3 regions of the Pseudomonas sp. DG56-2 genome follow, and region 2 is predicted to be linked to each of the others. Evidence: riboswitches for the same ligand, from Rfam matches in the RefSeq annotation. Region 2 holds a riboswitch; each other region holds the start of a gene.
The links. Region 2 has a riboswitch for cobalamin ahead of D3Z90_RS15385 (TonB-dependent siderophore receptor). Riboswitches for the same ligand answer to the same signal wherever they lie in the genome.
Positions count from the first base shown of each region.

Region 1 (3,265 bases), 310 kb from region 2:
CCACTGTGTACGCGAGCCACGTCCTGGCCACGTGCGTGGGCGTGGGCAATGGCTTCGATGATCTGTGCCAGGTGCAACTGCGCGCTATTGATGACTGTCTCGGCGCGATGGCCTTCAAGCACTGCGGCAGGAACCAGCGAGCCTGCATAGATGATCACCGGGCAGCGATGGATCAGGCGCTGGCCTTTTACCGTGATCAGCTCGGGGTCGCCGGGGCCGGCGCCGATGAAATAGACGGTCATGCGAAATCCTTGGAAAGAAAGTGCTGATTATCCGCCAAAGCCTGTGGCCGTGGCCAATGCCAGGCTGGCGTCACTCAGCAAGGTGCGCTTGACGTACAGTTGCGCCGAGCCTGCCATCTTCTCGGCCAGCGCCAGCGCTGCACTTTCGGCAACGCCATAGCAACCACTGTGCTCAAAGGCGACGGCTGAGCGATGGCTCAGGCGCGTCTCGAAAGCTGCCAGTTGAGCGGCAGAGAAAAACAGCAGGGGAACATTGAGGCGCCGGGCCAATTGATACAGCCCGGGTTCGTGTTCCTTGAGGTCGATACTGGCAAGACCCGCGACTGCCTCAAGCGGCAAGTCGTGGGCCTTGAGGGTGTGTTCCAGCAGGTTGCCCAGGGTTTGTGCTGGGCAACCTCGTCGGCAACCTATGCCGACGAATATCTGCATCGCAGTCAAGCCTGGGTCGGGCGACGGAACAGCCAGGCGCTGATCAGGCCCAAGGCCAGCCAGAACGCCGCGTTGGTCAGCAGTGAAGCGATCTTGAACTCGGCTTCCAGTGCTTGCGGCGCAAGCATTGCATGCACTTCAGGCTGTGGGGCGCCGATTACGTGCGGCACTACCAGCAGCACAACGCCGAGGGCCTTGAACAACCAATTGTGAGCAAACACGATCAACCCAAGCCCTGCGGCGGTTGCGGCAGCGGTACCCACCCACCAGGCCTGGCGCTGGGCCAGGTCGGCAGCGGCGGTACCCGGCAACTCCGGTGGCAGGCCCAGGGTCGGTGCCAGGCAGAACACAGCAAAGCCACCCAGGCCCCAGAGGGCTCCGGTGATCGCCGTCTTCGGCGCGCGCAGTGAGTACAACGCGGCGAGGATCAGGGCAAAGCCAACCGCGACCACCAGATTACCGCCGGTTGTCGAGACAACGCGTTGCCAACCGTCTTCGGGCGACCAGGCTTCGCTGTCGTGGTGGTGATCGGCAGCCACGCCGGGAGCGTGCTCGTGTGCTTCCACGGCCGGTGCTGCGCTTTCATAGGTTTCGGCCTGAAGAATCAGCGGCGCGACCCAAAAGCTTTGCAGCAGGGTCAGCAGCAGCGCAGCCAACAGTCCGGCGAAGCCTGCAGTACTTGCAATACGCTTGATCATCGGAAAGTACTCAATGGCAAGGGAAAGCAGCGCTGTGGCGCGTATCGTGGGCAGCGTTGTGCACCGCTTCGATATGCGAGAATCCGGCGAAGTAGACCAGGCACAGGCCCAGCAGCGAGGCACCAACGGCCACCAGCAGGCGCTGGCTGAGGCTTGTAGGGGTAACGGTAGGGTGACTGGCGGTACTGGTACGCATGGCGCTTTCCTCTTGGTGTTGTTCGGCAACAGGCAAGCGCAGGAAACCCCTGAACGCAGCTCGCCCAGGGGTTGCAACAGCGCCCGCCCACCGCGGGTTTGTCAAATCAGTGTTGGGCCGGTCTCCGGGCTGGTGAGGGCTGGCAAACTTACGCTCAGCCAAGGGCGTCACCTTCCCATGCCAAACTACGGGCACAGTGGTACTGACGCTTTGCTCACTTACCGTTGCGGGGGCAGCACCGGACTTGTCGTACACCCTTCAATAGCCGTGTATGACGCACCGGTTTCCCAGTTTCACCCTGTAAAGGGCACCCAAACGAATCGCACTAGCAAATCATGGGCGAAGTCAGGCGTCAATCGTGACAGCAGTTGACCCCGTACCGGGCACTGCGTAGCCTAGCCGCTTCGAGGTTCTTCGGCGTCGGCCGAAGCTAAGACGGGAACGCGGTTCAAGCCGCGGCTGCCCCCGCAACTGTAAGCATTGAAAACGTCTGACACAGCCACTGCAGTTCTGCGGGAAGGCGTCATTCGACTGGCCCGTGGCCGGTGCAATGCAAGCCAGGAGACCTGCCTCGAACAGTTTCCGACATAAACCGGGCGGGGTGATCCGGTGGCGAACGCGCCCAGGTGGTAGCACCTGTGGTTCTCGTCCCGCATGCCCGCCATCCTGCCAAGGGCATCGACAATGAAAACACTGGCCAAACTTCCCGTCACTATCGTCACCGGCTTTCTCGGCTCGGGCAAAACGACACTGCTTCGACACATGCTCGACAATGCCCAAGGGCGGCGCATCGCGGTGATCGTCAACGAATTCGGTGAGCTGGGCATCGACGGCGAGATTCTCAAGCAGTGCAGCATTGGTTGCACCGAAGAAGAGGCCAGCGGTCGTGTCTATGAGTTGGCCAACGGTTGCCTGTGCTGCACCGTGCAGGAAGAGTTCTTCCCAGTGATGCGCGAACTGGTTGCCCGCCGTGGCGATCTTGACCACATCCTTATTGAAACCAGCGGCCTGGCGCTGCCCAAACCGCTGGTTCAAGCGTTCCAGTGGCCGGAAATTCGCAATGCCTGCACAGTTGATGCGGTCATCACCGTAGTCGATAGTCCCGCAGTGGCTGCCGGTACCTTTGCAGCGTTCCCTGATCAGGTCGATGCCCAGCGCAAACTTGACCCTAACCTGGACCATGAGTCGCCGCTGCACGAGCTGTTCGCCGACCAACTGGCCAGCGCCGATCTGGTGGTGCTGAACAAGGCCGACCTGATTGCTGCGCAAGACCTGGCCAAGGTCCGTGCCGAAGTGCAGGAAGAGTTGCCGCCAGCGGTCAAGGTGATCGAAGCCAGCAGCGGCCGTTTGCCGCTGGAAGTGCTGCTGGGCCTGGGCGCCGAGTCGGAAGCGCATATCGATGGCCGGCGTACCCACCATGATTCGCACCACGATGATGACGATCACGATGATCATGACCATGACGCCTTCGACTCGATCTCCATCGAGCTGCCAGAAGCGCACGAAAGCCAATTGCTGGATGCCTTGACTCAATTGGTCGTGCAGCACGGCATTTTGCGAGTCAAGGGCTTCGCGGCAATTCCCGGTAAACCGATGCGTTTGCTGATCCAGGGTGTCGGTACTCGTTTCGACAAGCACTTCGACCGCGCCTGGCGCAGTGAAGAGCCGCGCTCTACGCGCCTGGTGCTGATCGGCCAGGA
Region 1 covers NZ_CP032311.1:3,122,552-3,125,816, reverse strand. The annotation lists gene cobM (precorrin-4 C(11)-methyltransferase) at 1-242, opposite strand, end outside; gene D3Z90_RS13995 (cobalamin biosynthesis protein) at 270-671, opposite strand; gene D3Z90_RS13990 (CbtA family protein) at 677-1,369, opposite strand; gene D3Z90_RS13985 (CbtB domain-containing protein) at 1,380-1,565, opposite strand; cobalamin riboswitch at 1,663-1,895, opposite strand; cobalamin riboswitch at 1,956-2,154, shown strand; gene cobW (cobalamin biosynthesis protein CobW) at 2,250-3,265, shown strand, end outside.
Region 1: it holds a riboswitch for cobalamin, as region 2 does, so the genes downstream of both, D3Z90_RS13985 (CbtB domain-containing protein) here and D3Z90_RS15385 (TonB-dependent siderophore receptor) in region 2, are expected to answer to the same signal.

Region 2 (3,265 bases):
AGTACTGGCCGTACAACGACAGATCATCGGTGACCGCAAAGACCAACCCTGCACGCCAGTTTCCACCGCCAAGGCTACGGTCGGTGCGGCTGCCATCAACCAGGTTGTCGCGGTCGATGTGGTTCTGGTCACGGCGGATACCGGTTACCAGCGACCAGCGATCAGTCAGCTGGGTACGGTTTTCGGCGAACAGGGCAAAGGTGCGGGTAGTGCTCTGACTTTGAGGGCGGGTGGGGTCCTTGCTGTGGAAGTAGCCTGGGGCCGGGTTCCATGGGTCGACCAAGTCGCCGCCAATGTCGTTGTAAGGTGAGTTGCTGTCGATGCCGAAGCGAATGCGGTTGTACTCGGCACCGACCACGGTCTTGCTGGCCAGTCCGAACAGCGAGTGATCAAAGGAGAAGCTCTGGCGATCACCGATTTGCTCCTGGTCGTGCTTGATCTCCAGGTAGCTGCCGCGCTCCAGTTGTCCTGCGCCGCTGTTCCAGGTGTAGTCTTCGGCGTTGCGCCAGTGTCGGCGACTCTTGATGTAATAGAGCTGGTTGCTGGCGCTGATCGAATCGCTGATAGTCCAGTCAGTGTTCAGGCGCGTCCACTCGTCGTGGTAGCGCTGCACATCGTTTTGCACGTTGTAGTTCTTTTTGCCCAGGCTGTCGCGGTAGTGGCCGTCAATCAGCGGCGTACCGAAGTAGTTCATCGGCTCGGCATCGCCGCGCTCGTGGGCCAGGGTAAAACTCAAGTCGTCACTGGCGTCGAAACGCAGGGCGGCGCTCATCGCCAGGTTTTTCGAGTCGCCACGATCGACCCAGCCGTTGCTCTGCTGATTGTTCAAGGTCACTCGGTAGCTCAGGCGCTCGCTCAGCGAACCGCCGCTGTCCAGGCCCAGTTGCTGACGGTCGTAGGCGCCGTAGCCCAGCCGCAGATGGTTGCGGATGTCACCGGCAAAAGGCTTTTTGGCAATCACGTTGATGACCGCACCGGTGGCGCCTTCACCATAGAGCACCGAGGCCGGACCGCGGATCACGTCGATGCGTTCGACCATCCACGGATCAACCGGGAATGTCTGGGTGCCGGCACCGGTATACATCCGCGAGCCATCGAACAACGTCATCACCGAGCCATGACCTTCGAAGCCACGGGCCGAGAGGGCGGTGCCGCCATTGCCAGGCGTCGCCACCGAAGTGATGCCCGGCGAACGTGTGACGGCGTCCTGGACGGTGAGGTTGTTGCGCTTGTCGATGGCGTCGGCACTGATGCTGCTGGTGCTGGCCGGGGTATCCATGGCGCTGAGATTCAGCCGCGAACCGGCCGGCAACGGGGTAGCCAGGCTGATCACCTCGTTGTCGCTGCTGCTGGTGATGGCCGTGGAAGGAAGCGCAAGGGCGGTGCTGCCAGATTCAGCGGCAAAGGTCGGCACGCAGAATGCCAGGCAGGGGGCCAGGGTATTGGCCGCCAGAGTGTGAAGCTTGGAATTACGGGACATATCGTTCCACTGTCTACTGGAAGAAATGGATCCCGGAGGGAATAACGCATGAAGGAATTGCGCGCGCAGGCGAGCGCAAACCGGCCTGCGCCCGCCCACCGCGGGGTTGCCAAACGAAGCTTCAGGCCGGTCTCCGGGCTTGCGAGGGTCGTGAAGGCCTTCACCTTCCCATGCCTGAGCACAGTGGTGTTTCGAAGGCTTCGCTCGCTTACCGTTGCGGGGGCAGCGCCGGACTAGTCACCTGAAGTGATGCACCGGCTTCCCGTTTCACCCTGCGCACGACGGCGCAGGACACCTGAAACTGGCGCGCATCTGAACATTGAAAGTCTTTGCAGTCAATGAGTTGGACAAACCCCTGGCTTATCGCCCGCGCTTGCGCGATACCACCGCTTCAATGTTCTTGCGCCCGATCAGCATGGGTTGCTGGGGCTGCTCCAGCCATTTGTACATCACCAGGCAATCGACCAGCCCTAGCTGAGCGTGCCGATAGGCGCGAGGCAAGCGCCCGACAATGGCAAAGCCAAGTTTCTGCCACAGTGCCACGGCTGCTGCGTTGCTCGACACCACCGAATTGAACTGCATGGCCAAGAAACCCTGCTCGCGCGCCAGGTGTTGCGAGTGCTCGCACAGGGCCCGAGCAACGCCACGTCCACGCGCAGTTTCGGTGACCATGTATCCACAGTTACTGACATGACTACCGGGTCCTGCGGCATTGGCTTTGAGGTAATAGGAGCCAAGCAACTGGCCATCCTCTTCCGCCACCAGGGTCTGCAGGGGGGATTCAAGCCACAGTTGGCGGGCTTGATCCTGGCTCAGGGCCGGATCGAAGGCATAGGTTTCGCGCGCTGCGACAATGGCCTGGAAGGTTGGCCAGAAGCGGTCGAAGTCGGCAGCGGTCATGGGGCGGATGTGAATCATGGCGGTTCCTAGCAACGTGAGCCGCGAGTCTGAAAGCGTTGGTGCCGGCATGCAACTGTTTGTGCCTGCCGGCACCGTTGTCGCTAGCTGTCGACCTTGCCCAATGCATCCATGGCGCGTGCCGAATACACCAGGGCAGCCCCGGCATTCATTGCGACAGCAACGCCGAGGGCTTCGGCAATTTCCTCACGGCTGGCCCCTTGCTTGAGCGCCTGGGCCGAGTGCACGGCAATGCACCCGTCGCATCGCGTGGTTACCGCCACGGCCAGCGAAATCAGTTCGCGGGTCTTGGCGTCGAGGTGGTTGGTCTTAGCCCCGGCGCCGCTGGCGGTCATGTAACCGTTGACTGTGTCGGGGGACAGTTGCTTGAGGTCGCCGATACCTGCCATCAACTGCTTACGGTAGGCGTCCCAGTCCATCATGCTCATCGTCTTCACCTTGTGCTGTTGGCAACATCAACAGTGAAGCTAGTTTTTCCGTGGGTGGGGCGCCGTTGGTCGAAGGCAGCACGGCTCGTTGGCCGGGTAAACGGGTCAGATATAAATAAACACCAGCAGCAATACCGCGACCACTGCCCATTTTTCCAGGTAGTAACGGGTGCGGTTACGTTTCTTCAGGGCCTTGCCTCGCTCACGGATCTTGTAGATGCGCGTGAACAGACGGTTGATGCCGCCGGTCTTGTCACCGGCATCGTTCGGCGCGGCGGCGGCCGCCATCACACTACGGCTGAACCAGCGGTTGAAAGCGGTGGCCCAGCGATACTTCAATGGACGCTCGACATCGCAGAACAGAATGATGCGGTTGTGCTCGGTCTGGTTGGAGGCGTAGTGAATGTAGGTCTCGTCGAAGACCACACCTTCGCCGTCT
Region 2 covers NZ_CP032311.1:3,433,496-3,436,760, reverse strand. The annotation lists gene D3Z90_RS15385 (TonB-dependent siderophore receptor) at 1-1,480, opposite strand, end outside; cobalamin riboswitch at 1,587-1,794, opposite strand; gene D3Z90_RS15380 (GNAT family N-acetyltransferase) at 1,841-2,398, opposite strand; gene D3Z90_RS15375 (carboxymuconolactone decarboxylase family protein) at 2,482-2,826, opposite strand; gene lpxO (lipid A hydroxylase LpxO) at 2,932-3,265, opposite strand, start outside.

Region 3 (3,265 bases), 2.0 Mb from region 2:
CGATTGGCGCTCGGCACTCCGGCACCGGCGCGGCTCATGGCCTTGCCCATGATCCAGCCGCGAATGCCTTTGCCATCTTCAGGCTTGGGTGGGGCATTGGTTTCAGCAACCAGCACATCGCCATTGGGCAGTACATACAGCCAGCGCGGATGATCCAGGCCTTCGGCAAAGGCTGCCACCTGAGTGCCAGCCGCTGCTACTGGCTTGGCGCCCTGGGGCCAGCCGATGGCCGGGGCGACGTTGACGGTAGGGATCAGGGTTTTGTTCGGTTCGGGTAACTGCGGTGAGGGTCCGAAACCGTCGCTGACCTCCAAGCGAGCGGTTTCCCCGCAGCCACTCAAGCCGGCGGCAACCGCCAATAGCAACGCAATCCTGTGCATGCCCATGTCATTCCCCTTGCAAAGTTGACCACTGTAAAAAGTAGAGGCGGTCAGCCGGGCAGAGGTTCCTTCAACTACGCCTGCTTGAGCAGCAGGGCAATGCCGGGATGATAGTGTCCGGCTTCGTTGTGCAGCTTGCGGTAGGCGTAGGGGAAGTACCAGGCGATGGCACAGGCGGTATGTTTCTGCAGGTCCTCGACCAGGTCCTGGAGTTCTTCAGGGCTGGCGTGCTGCCCGGCTTTCCAGGGGCTGGCAAACAGGGCTGCGATTTTCAGCTGGCTGGGGGCTGCTACGTAGCGGGCGGCGGCGACGCTTTCCTGCAGGGCGTTGTTCAGGTCCAGGCGGCCGATGCATGGCCAGCGTTGGCTGGCTTGCAGGTAGGCGGCTTCGTCCTGACTGGCGATGTACAGGTCGCAGCGCGCCTCCCGCTCACCTTCGTCACGCTGCTTTTTGCTCTGGTGGTGTTGCAAGGTCACAAGCTCCGCTTGCCAGGCGGCGGTAGAAAGCAGGCTCAGGTTGGCTTGGGCGCCATGCCAGTACGGTGCCTGCGCGTCGCCCAGCACCTGATTGAAACGGTCAATGCAGGCTACCCAGCGTTCCAGGGCAGGGCGCAGGAATTCCAGGCGCGCGTTATTGATGATCAGACCTTGCATGTCGCTCTCCTTGTAGCTGTTGTAATTGAGCATAGCCAAGACATGGCTATTTGATATCACTGCGGGTACGTTGGCACAAGACCAAGCAGGCGCCATTGACCCACGCCGGTACTGCGCCTTTCATTGACGCTCCGGGTGCAACCCTCTAACCTTCGCGACTTGTTTCAGGTGCTCTGTGGGCGATGGCCTGGCAGGGTGAAACAGGGAAGCCGGTGGGTGCGCAAACGCGTGCGAGTCCGGCGCTGCCCCCGCAACGGTAAGTGAGTCAAGGCCGCGCACGGCCACTGGGTAATCGAGCCCGGGAAGGCGCGCGATCCTGGGTATTCGAACCCACTCACGAGCCCGGAGACCGGCCTGTTACAGCCAACGGCATCACGGAGGGTGATGCGCGTACTCTTCGGCCTGTGCCGCAGCCCCGCGCAATTGCTCCGTCTGCCATATCCATTCATCTGTCGCCTGGTCTTTACTTCGAAGTTCGTGCAGCGCTGCGCTGCAGGGATCGTCGTGCAACGGTTGACAGTGGTTTGCGGAGACTTCGATGACTGAATCCACCGAGCGTGACGAACGCCACCTGGCACGTATGCTGCGCAAGAAGGCAGTAATCGACGAGCGTATTGCCAACTCGCCGAACGAATGCGGTTTGCTCCTGGTGCTCAGTGGCAACGGCAAAGGCAAGAGCAGTTCGGCCTTCGGCATGCTTGCCCGGGCCATGGGCCACGGCATGCAATGCGGCGTGGTGCAGTTCATCAAGGGCCGCAACAGCACCGGTGAAGAGTTGTTCTTCCGTCGCTTCCCCGAGCAGGTGCGCTATCACGTGATGGGCGAGGGTTTCACCTGGGAAACCCAGGATCGCCAGCGCGACATCGCCGCGGCCGAAGCCGCCTGGGCGGTTTCCCGTCAATTGCTGCAGGACCCTGCGATCACTTTCGTCGTGCTCGATGAGCTGAACATTGCCCTCAAGCATGGCTACCTCGATCTGGAACAGGTGCTCAGCGACCTGCAGGCGCGTCCGCCAATGCAACACGTGATTGTCACGGGGCGCGGTGCCAAGGATGAAATGATCGAGTTGGCTGACACCGTCACCGAGATGGGCATGATCAAGCATGCTTTCCAGGCAGGCATTCGTGCTCAGAAGGGCGTTGAACTATGAGTGACACGCGTCACTGCCCGGCGGTACTGATTGCTGCCCCGGCCTCCGGCCAGGGCAAGACCACCGTGACCGCCGCCCTGGCGCGACTGCACCGCAATCAAGGGCGCAAGGTCCGCGTGTTCAAGTGCGGTCCGGACTTTCTCGATCCGATGATTCTGGAGCGAGCCAGTGGTGCACCGGTGTATCAACTGGATCTGTGGATGGTCGGTGAGCAGGAAAGCCGGCGGCTGCTCTGGGAGGCTGCAGGCGATGCCGACCTGATTCTGATCGAAGGCGTCATGGGGCTGTTCGACGGCACGCCTTCGAGTGCCGACCTGGCCCGTCATTTTGCCGTGCCGGTGTTGGCAGTTATCGACGGCACGGCGATGGCTCAAACCTTTGGTGCCCTGGCGCTGGGGCTGGCTCGCTATCAAGCGGATTTACCCTTTGCTGGTGTGCTGGCCAACCGTGTCGGCACGCTGCGCCACGCGCAATTGCTCGAGGGTAGCCTGACTGAAGGGTTGCGCTGGTATGGCGGGCTGTCGCGGGAAACCGGCATTGAGTTGCCAAGTCGGCACCTGGGCCTGGTCCAGGCCAGTGAGCTCAATGATCTGGACGCTCGCCTCGACGCCGCAGCAGCAGCCCTGGCGGCCAGTTGTGAGTCGTCGCTACCGCCAGCAGTGGCTTTTGCGGCGCCGAGCGCACAGGCCATCGAACCTTTGCTTGAAGGACTGACCATCGCCGTGGCCCGTGATGAAGCATTTGCGTTCACCTATGGTGCCAACCTCGATCTATTGCGGGCCATGGGGGCAGAGCTGAGATTCTTTTCGCCACTGCATGAGCAAACCCTGCCGCCGGCTGACAGCCTTTACTTGCCTGGCGGCTATCCGGAGCTGCACCACCAGGCGTTGGCCGCGAACACCTCGATGCTCGCGGCGATTCGCAGCCATCATCAGGCCGGCAAGCCTGTGCTCGCTGAATGCGGCGGCATGCTTTATCTGCTCGATGCCCTGACCGATGTGGCCGGTGAGCGTGCCGAGCTACTTGGCCTGCTGGAGGGCGAAGCGGTGATGCAGAAGCGCCTTGCGGCACTGGCCCTGCAA
Region 3 covers NZ_CP032311.1:1,414,952-1,418,216, forward strand. The annotation lists gene D3Z90_RS06620 (sorbosone dehydrogenase family protein) at 1-386, opposite strand, end outside; gene D3Z90_RS06625 (hypothetical protein) at 455-1,033, opposite strand; cobalamin riboswitch at 1,183-1,406, shown strand; gene cobO (cob(I)yrinic acid a,c-diamide adenosyltransferase) at 1,572-2,183, shown strand; gene D3Z90_RS06635 (cobyrinate a,c-diamide synthase) at 2,180-3,265, shown strand, end outside.
Region 3: it holds a riboswitch for cobalamin, as region 2 does, so the genes downstream of both, cobO (cob(I)yrinic acid a,c-diamide adenosyltransferase) here and D3Z90_RS15385 (TonB-dependent siderophore receptor) in region 2, are expected to answer to the same signal.